Regions from separate parts of the Thalassotalea euphylliae genome, predicted to be linked through region 4. Evidence: predicted binding sites of a transcription regulator. Region 4 holds the regulator's gene; each other region holds the start of a gene.
The links. Region 4 encodes sigma-54, which starts transcription at its own class of promoters, with help from an activator protein. Its sites were predicted from a motif close to GTTGGCACGNNNNTNGNNT; they were not measured.

Region 1 (2,207 bases), 220 kb from region 4:
GGGCGCGGTGTTTTGGTTACCAACACCACACAAATCATTAATGGTGCACTCTGCAGTGGGGTTGGTAAAAGTAATGTTTTGACCAACATTAAGTAAGAATTGCCATGCGTTAGCCCAGTGACCACTAGCATAACCTTGCTCGATCGCAACGTTGCTACCGTTCACTGTAATATTACCGTCTTCTATATTGTCAACGCGTGCTTTGGCTGCAACCAATGACGAACTTGAAGCGATAGCTCCGGCTACCCCTTCGATAATCGCTTCGCGGCTGTCAGAGGCAAGATCAATAAAACGCGGCGCAGCAACGGCGGCTAAAATGCCAAGAATAACGATAACAACAACTAGTTCGATAAGGGTAAAACCCTGATGGCGTGATTTCATAATTACAACTTTTTAACAACAATAAGTGGGCGCAAGATTATCAAGTTTGAATGGGCAAAGCAAAGCTAGCCCGAAGCTCAGATAGAGTCGGGCTAGCTAGAGAAAGTGAAATTTTAAAGGCTAGTTTAAATGAACTAGCTAAAGTCTATTTAGTGGGGCATCGCGGCCATTGATGGCGTGGCTAGAGATGGAGTTTGAGCAGCCATTTCTTTGGCAGCATTGGCTGTAATAACCCCTGCATTTCTTGGGCGCGCTTTCACCATTGGCGCAGGAATAACGCGACCTTTGACTTTCGGCATTGTTTTTACACTGCGACCAAGCACTTTACTGCCTAAACAAGCGCGAATTTCTTCAACGGTGTAATTAGGCTTAACTTTGATACGCACATGTGGAATCGAAGCCGCTTCTAACGCACCGCTAACAAACCAATCTTTTTTCACTTTGTAACCGCGTCCGTTAGTGTCTACCAGATCAACAGCACCTATTAATTTCATTGTGCTACGTTGGCAAATAACAAAGTCTAAATACTTATTGTTGGCACTTTTCAGTGCAGCTTGTGTGGCTTTTTTCGAGACTCCGCGACGAATATTGACAATATCAGCCAAGGCTACGCGGTTAAGCACACGATAGTCAGGGCCTAGGGCACTTTCGACAAGCGTAAGAAAGTTTTTCTCAGCGGCTGTGTATACAGCTGGCTTGCTATCAAATGGGAATGGAAAGCTGTTATCCGTTAATCGGCTAGCCAATACGGCAACAATTGCAATTAAACTGATTAGGGCAAAAAGGATAAGCTCCATAAACATCTCCAAGTATTCAAATTCTTGACGGGGTTCTTTATAAACCTGTTAAAGCAGAATACGTGCCAGAGATCTTTGGTGGAGCTTATTTATGTGGATTGGTATTGTTCGTTAAATTCCGTTTAGCTGTTAATATGGCTGACTATTCCAAGCTGAGGTTAGCTGGGATAGTTTGCTGCTAGCGCATCATAAACCTGTTGTTGGAAGTCGTTCGCGCTGCTATCAAGCTTGCTCACAACGTCAGCTAATACTTCATTGTCTTCCTTACCGTGCCACACTTTGATATAGGTGCCTTCTTTATAGCCATAATCTTGGCGGAAGAAGTTCAGGGTGTTTTTACCGACATACTGTCGAAACAGCTCGTCTAAGTTCATATCCATTAAACGCATGCAGTCGGCAAACGCTTGGGCGTTAAATTCACGTTGGCTTACAGCTGCTGACGCAAGCTGTTCTAGCGCGAGTTTAAAGTCTGTTTCTTCGCTATCTGTTGCTAATTCATTGGTAAGCGATGATGCAATGTCATCAACGCTAGCACCTGTCATCAAACGCAAACTTAAACCAAAATGAAAAATATCAACGAGCTCTAGTTGTACTTGTGGAACGTCAATTTCTTGGTGTTTCCACCATTTCCAGCCATGATGATCAAGCATTTCTGCGCACTCAACCCAAATGGCACGGTACCATTCGTAGCCATTTTCGCGCCAAGTATCGCTTACTCGGCTATTCATCGCATCTTGCATGGCCAGCATTTGGCTTATTTGAGTGGTCGCGACTGTTTGTGTGCTCATTACTATCTCTTTTATGGGGTCTTTAAAATCAAAGGCTATAGTGTGCCTAAGCCGTGTATTGCATGCAACTTTTTGAAGGTTTTGTCAGGTGGGAAGTTTAGCTTTACCTCGCATGTTTGCACTTCCCTTAAGCAATATTATCTTGCCGCTGGGAATGTGAGAAAAAGTCGTTACAACAGGCTAAAAGCTAGTATTGTTGGTGTGATTAGTGCCACGATAACGTTACACGCTAAATAGGCTG
Region 2 (2,207 bases), 2.0 Mb from region 4:
TGCGATCAAGCATACGGCCGTAGGCGCTTTGCCAAAACGATTGGCCGTTTAGGTCGATCGATTCTCGCTTACCAAAAGTCCAAGGAGCTTTATTCTGGTAATGGCTATCCCATAATAGTTCACCATTATCAGTACTATATATATAGAAGGCGGTATCAAAGTGACGATCGAAATTATCCTCCTGCCAGAACTGCCATTGGTTTAGCACTTCTCCATCAAACGATACGTCGATAACCTCAGTAAAGAGAACAAACTGTGTGTCAAAGCGTTGACCTAACTCAACTGCTAAGTATTTGATTTTTTCTTGGTCAAAGCTACGGTTATAGCGACTAAAAGGGATGCTACTTTTGTTGGCTAGTTTAATATCAATGTAGCGACTTTTCTCACCAAGCTTGTCAGCAAAGCGAGCAACTAATTTCTTGTCTAAATTATAAATTTTGCCAATATTCGCTTGTTCACGATGAAGCAGTTGAGCTTTAGTTACTAGCATCGACTTTTTGAAATCGGCGGCAAAGCATTGCTGCTCTTGTGGAAAGATATCTGCGCGAATCGTTACTTTAAGCATGTCTCCTTGGTAGCTTTCATCGATTAATTCAATTGAATTCACTGTGCCACTAGCGCGAATACTTAGTTCGTCTTGAGTAAGCAAACCGTTGATAACCCGCTGTGCGCTGCTCACTGAGGCGCCGGCAACAAGTAATGCTTTTTTTAATGCGTTTTCCATTGCTTCTGTTCGCGCAGTCTCGCGATCATTATTTAAGATGTATGCACTGCCTTGTGATTCATACCACTGAGCAGAGCTCACAAATGAAATTAATATTGATGTGAATAATGCTAAAATTCGCATAACAAGCAATCCAATTGATTGGTGTCCACAACATCTTGGCATTAAGGTTACGTTTGATCTTGTGAACACTAAATTAATAACTAGCTAACTAATTAGCAGCACCATCAGCTAAGTAAGCGTCATAAAGTAGACGGTTGTGTTAGCCAATAGCTGACAATTAACTATGAGTAAGCATGAACTATGCCTGTTCAACCTATCCTAGTAATAATTATTTATTGTTGGCGCGTTTCCTGCATTATTCAAAGCCAAGAAGTCAACGTTAAACTTGTAGTAATAATTGAGGTGTCTCAATGAAAAATTGGCTATTAGCAGCCTGTATTCCTTTACTGGCCTCGTGCTCAATGAATAGTGAGCAAGATTTTTACAGTGTCAGCCATCAGAAAATGGATGAGATAGACAGTTTTGATCTACCCAAGCATGCCATTAATGATGTGGTGAGAGGGCTGGCGTATCAAATGCTGGAGCATAGCTCCTTTGTTTCACCAAAAACTCCAATCGCAGTTACTTCATTTGTTAATTTGGAAGACTTAGAGTCGACTAACTGGCTGGGTAATCAACTATCAGAGAACTTCGTTCATGAGCTGCAACGCCATGGCATGGTAGTGATTGATTACAAAACAACAGGGCATATCCGAGTAACAAAAGATGGCGATTATGTTTTTAGTCGCGACTGGAAAGAGTTACCTGAGCGACAAATTATTGACTACGTAGTAACCGGAACCATGATGGAGCAAGAAACAGGTATATTAGTTAATGCTCGAATGATCGGTATGCAATCTCGTGTTGTTGTCGCCAGTGCTCAATCATTTATACCAAAATGGGTGATCGGTGATGAAGTTTATCGCGATGAAAATGTGCGGTTGAAAGATGGCATGATAATTCGTACCAGTGAGAACTTGGCTGAAGAGGCCCGCGCTGTTCGAATACAGCAATAGATAGTGGCAGGGTGAGATAATGAAACTTATCAATATTGCGTTGGCGCTAGTTGTAGCTGTTACCGTTTCTGCTTGTACATCCATTTATGATAAGCATGTGCAGTGGCAACCAGTGAAGCCAGAGGTCTTTCCTGTTGTCACCGCTGTTGGCTATGCGCCAATCAGTTTGCAAAAGTCAGAGCATGAAACACAACGTATGCTAATGGCAATTAAAGCATCAAAACTTGCCGCTTATGCGGAATTGGCTGAACAGGTATATGGTCAACAAGTTGCCTCTAATATGACCATGGGTGACTTACTTATCGAAAATCACCAACTTAAAGCATCAGTTCATGGTGTTATCCGGGGAGCTAAAGTTATAAAGAGTTATCCAGTGGGTGATACGTACGCAACTGAGCTAAGCATCGACTTTAAAGATGTTTATG
Region 3 (2,207 bases), 400 kb from region 4:
GTTGAGTGAGCAATTCTTTTTCGTCGTTCAACAACTGCTCCAGCGCAGTTAGTTGTTCTAGTTGTTTGTTAAGTAATTGCTGTGAGACGCTTGAACTCATTGTTATTCTCTATAGTAAATCAAATTCAAATTTGGCGATGCTTTGCGCTAACTTTTCCGCATCTACTTTGTAAGCACCTGATTGAATTGCTTCTTTTAGTTGATCAACTTTTTTCTGATTCACCGGTGGCGCATCACCGTTTTTCTTTTGGATATCGTTCAACTGTCTTGCTTGCGGTGTTAGTGACACTGAATCTTGGCTAACTCTTGTCGCCTGAGATGTGTTAACCGCTTTTTGGTCGACTTGGTTCTTTACGTCGTTCTGTTGCTGCTGTACAGTACGATTAACTTGATTGTTATTATTCAAGTTGTTGATATTAATAGCCATTTCTTACACCTGCATGTTGTGTATTACTCATTCTATAATATTATCGGCCAATTACTGAATTTCTTTATCATTATTTATAAATTTATGGTCACTTTATTAACGCCACTGACTCGGCCGGTAACGAGTTTACCAGAGCGATTATTTTTAACTCGCACTTTGTCGCCAACATGGCCATTGGAAACTGATGTTCCCGATGTTTTTATACTAAAGGTACTACTGAGAGCGATGAGTGTCACATTATCTCCTTTGCATACTGAACAAACGTGATTGGGCGATATTGCCTTACCTTTCACAATGTTGCGTTTGGCTTTAGCGCCATAGAGAGTGTTTACATCGCCTATAGCCTCACCCCGCAAACGTTTTTCATCAACGTAAGCAATTTGTATATTATCAGGGGTTAGCATGCTGCCGCGGTCGATTGCATATTTAGCAACTACTACCGGGGCATCTATTGTCACTTTCACAGGAACATATAGATTCCAGGGGCTTGATCCCTCGCAAGTTATTTTAACATTTACGTTTCTACTGTTATGAATATCAGGTATATTGGCCTGCAAATTCTGGTCACAAGGTTTGATCACTATTCTAGGGTCGAGCTTGGCGGCAGTAACGGAGACTTTACGATTACTAACATCTGTGAAGCTATCCTCAACTGAACGTTTAGCGAGGCCTTCAATAAAGTCTCGATCAAAGCTGGTGGCAATTGCTTGCGATTGAAGCTGATAGCACAGCGTTAAAAAAGTAAAAAGAATCTTCGATTTGCTCATGTTTACGTGTCATCGTGTTATTGACGTTAGATACTCGACTATGCTTAATATCAAATGGCTTAGTTTTAACTCAAGTATTTAACGGCGCTGTCAAAAAACAGGCGCTTAGACTAATGTTAAATTAATAGTAAACAAGAATTGTGCCTTTTCTGTTGCACATGAGATTAAGGGGTAACTATGGCGGGCATTTTAGACTCGGTAAACCAACGTACTCAGTTAGTTGGTCAAAACCGACTCGAGCTATTGCTTTTTAAATTAATTGGACCACAGCGTTTTGGCATTAACGTATTTAAAGTACGTGAAGTGTTGCAGTGCCCTCAGTTAACATCGCTTCCAAACCAAGATCCTTTTATCAAAGGTGTTGCGCACATTCGTGGGCAAACTATTTCTGTGATCGACTTAAGTAAGGCCACTGGTGGTCCTGAAATACCGTTAACGGAAAACTGTTTTATTATTATCGCTGAATATAATCGCAGTGTTCAGGGATTCCTAGTTGCTGGGGTTGAGCGTATTACCACACTGAGCTGGCAAGACATTATGCCGCCGCCAGAAGGTGCTGGTAAGTCTAGTTACCTAACTGCCGTCACTGAAATTGACAAAGAAATGGTGTCAATTTTAGATGTTGAGAAGATCCTTAATGAAATCAACCCAGTGTCTACTGACTTGAGTGAAGAGGTTGCTGATGCCTCTGTTGGTGCTAGCTTGGGTGAGCGTGTGATCATGATTGCTGACGACTCGACCGTTGCGAGAAACCAAGTCAAGAGAGCGCTTGAGCCGCTTGGGCTTAAAATGGTATTGGCTAAAAATGGTCAAGATGCCCTCAATCAACTTAATGAAATTGCAGAGCAATGCGGTAATACTATCGAAGAAAAAGTTGCCTTATTAATTTCTGATATTGAAATGCCAGAAATGGACGGTTACACCTTAACTGCAGAAATCAAAAGCAATGAAAAAATGCGCTCGATGCCGGTTATTTTGCATACCTCATTAAGCGGTGTGTTTAACAATGCCAT
Region 4 (2,207 bases):
CGTTTTGATCACTGACCACAATGTCCGCGAAACACTTGATGTGTGTGAGCATGCATATATCGTTAGTCACGGAGAATTAATCGCTGAAGGTGATTCAGAACAAATTTTGGCGAATCAGCAAGTAAGAGATGTATACCTAGGTGAGCAATTCACGCTATAGTTAAATCATTAGCGTTTTACTTGAATAAAAGAATACAACAAAAGGAAACCGTTAGACTTAAATGCGTCCATCATTGCAGTTAAAAATTGGTCAGCAACTTACGATGACGCCGCAACTTCAGCAGGCTATCAAGTTACTACAATTATCAACATTAGACCTTCAACAAGAGATTCAAGAAGCGCTGGAGAGCAATCCACTGCTTGAAGTGGATGAGTCGGCGAGTGCCTCATCGGAAAGTAATGACAGCGAGTCTATAGACGATGCTTATTCTGCTACGGCAACGACCGAGCAGGTGACAACAGATGGTTCTGAAGATGCTATGCCTACCGCTGATGAGGTCAGCACTACTGAGGCGATGGAAAAAAATGACATTCCAGAAGAGTTGAGTATTGATACCACTTGGGATGAGTCATTTAGTGCAGGTGTAAGTAGCTCAGGCATTGGCACTGCAGGCAGTGATGACTACGTTTATCAAGGTGAAACCACCGATTCTATTCAAGACCACTTGCACTGGCAAATGGAGCTAACACCCTTTAGTGAAACCGATGAAGCCATTGCTATGGCAATTATCGATGCCGTTGACGATGCTGGTTACCTAACCGTTTCTGCCGAAGATATTTTGGAAAGTCTAGGTCTTGAAGAAGTTGAACTTGATGAAGTTGAAGCGGTATTAAAGCGTATTAATATGTTCGATCCTATTGGGGTCGCAGCGCGCTCTATTCCTGAATGTTTATTGATTCAATTGAATCAGTTCGATAACGACACACCGTATTTAGCAGAAAGTAAGCTGATCATTAGCGAGCACATTGATTTATTGGGTAATCGTGACTATCGTCAAATAATGCGAAAAACCAAGCTCAAGGAAGACCAGCTGCGCGAGGCACTGCGCCTGATCCAGTCGTTAAACCCAAGACCTGGTGATGCGGTAGTGCAAGGTGATGATCAGTACGTTATCCCAGATGTTTCTGTGGAAAAGAAAAATGGTCGCTGGGTGGTTGAGCTTAATCCAAGTACAGCACCAAGATTATCAATTAACCAGCAATACGCAGCGATGACCAAAAGTATGAAGTCATCGGACGATAATCAGTTTATCCGTTCAAACCTGCAAGAAGCCAAATGGTTTATTAAAAGTTTAGAAAGCCGCAACGAAACGCTACTAAAAGTGTCAAACTGTATTGTTCAGCGTCAGCAAGGCTTTTTCGAATACGGGCCAGAAGCGATGCGCCCGATGGTGTTAAACGACATCGCAGAAGCGGTTGATATGCATGAGTCAACCATATCGCGTGTAACCACGCAAAAATTCATGCACACGCCTAGAGGTATTTTCGAATTAAAATACTTCTTTTCTAGTCATGTTAGTACGGAAAATGGAGGGGAATGTTCATCTACTGCTATCAGAGCATTAATTAAAAAGCTTGTCTCAGCAGAAACTCCATCGAAACCATTAAGTGATAGCAAAATGGCGGAACTATTAGCAGAGCAAGGGATTAATGTTGCGCGACGGACAATAGCTAAGTACCGAGAGTCCTTATCTATTCCACCGTCAAATCAAAGAAAAAGTCTACTTTAAGTATTCAAGCAATGAGGAATAAAGCTTATGCAAATTAATTTATCAGGCCACCACGTAGAAGTGACAGATTCATTACGCGATTTCGTTAACACTAAGTTTGCAAAGCTGGAGCGACATTTCGATCACATCAACAATGTATACGTCGTTCTTACCGTAGAAAAATTAAACCAAAAAGCCGAGGCGACAGTTCACCTCAACGGCACAGAGGTTCACGCCTCAGCACAAAATCAAGACATGTACGCATCAATTGACTCGCTCATTGATAAACTTGACCGCCAAATCCTTAAATACAAAGGAAAAATTACTCAGCATTAAACTATGAAGCTGCAAGATATACTAACCGAGGACTGCACATCCTGTGCAGTCCCACTGTCAAGCAAAAAGAAAATCCTCGAGCAAATTTGCAGTATTGCAACTAGTCACATCCCTGAACACTCAACATTTGAATTGCTGCAAAGTTTGCTGGCTCGTGAAAAA

Region 1: DXX94_RS08730 (DUF2726 domain-containing protein) is a predicted target of sigma-54. The motif match lies at 1,230-1,248, and genes of this name have one in related genera.
Region 2: DXX94_RS16205 (FlgO family outer membrane protein) is a predicted target of sigma-54. The motif match lies at 1,065-1,083, and genes of this name have one in related genera.
Region 3: flgA (flagellar basal body P-ring formation chaperone FlgA) is a predicted target of sigma-54. The motif match lies at 1,324-1,342, and genes of this name have one in related genera.

What each region holds. Positions count from the first base shown of each region.
Region 1 is NZ_QUOT01000001.1:1,978,562-1,980,768, reverse strand. Features, by position in the region: gene DXX94_RS19660 (type II secretion system protein) at 1-381, opposite strand, end outside; gene DXX94_RS08730 (DUF2726 domain-containing protein) at 531-1,178, opposite strand; gene DXX94_RS08725 (dUTP diphosphatase) at 1,337-1,966, opposite strand; gene DXX94_RS08720 (prenyltransferase) at 2,137-2,207, opposite strand, start outside.
Region 2 is NZ_QUOT01000001.1:3,715,058-3,717,264, forward strand. Features, by position in the region: gene DXX94_RS16200 (flagella assembly protein FlgT) at 1-847, opposite strand, end outside; gene DXX94_RS16205 (FlgO family outer membrane protein) at 1,138-1,782, shown strand; gene DXX94_RS16210 (LPP20 family lipoprotein) at 1,802-2,207, shown strand, end outside.
Region 3 is NZ_QUOT01000001.1:1,361,623-1,363,829, reverse strand. Features, by position in the region: gene DXX94_RS06065 (flagella synthesis protein FlgN) at 1-100, opposite strand, end outside; gene flgM (flagellar biosynthesis anti-sigma factor FlgM) at 110-427, opposite strand; gene flgA (flagellar basal body P-ring formation chaperone FlgA) at 502-1,194, opposite strand; gene DXX94_RS06050 (chemotaxis protein) at 1,372-2,207, shown strand, end outside.
Region 4 is NZ_QUOT01000001.1:1,759,931-1,762,137, reverse strand. Features, by position in the region: gene lptB (LPS export ABC transporter ATP-binding protein) at 1-160, shown strand, start outside; gene DXX94_RS07920 (RNA polymerase factor sigma-54) at 222-1,730, shown strand; gene hpf (ribosome hibernation promoting factor) at 1,758-2,045, shown strand; gene ptsN (PTS IIA-like nitrogen regulatory protein PtsN) at 2,049-2,207, shown strand, end outside.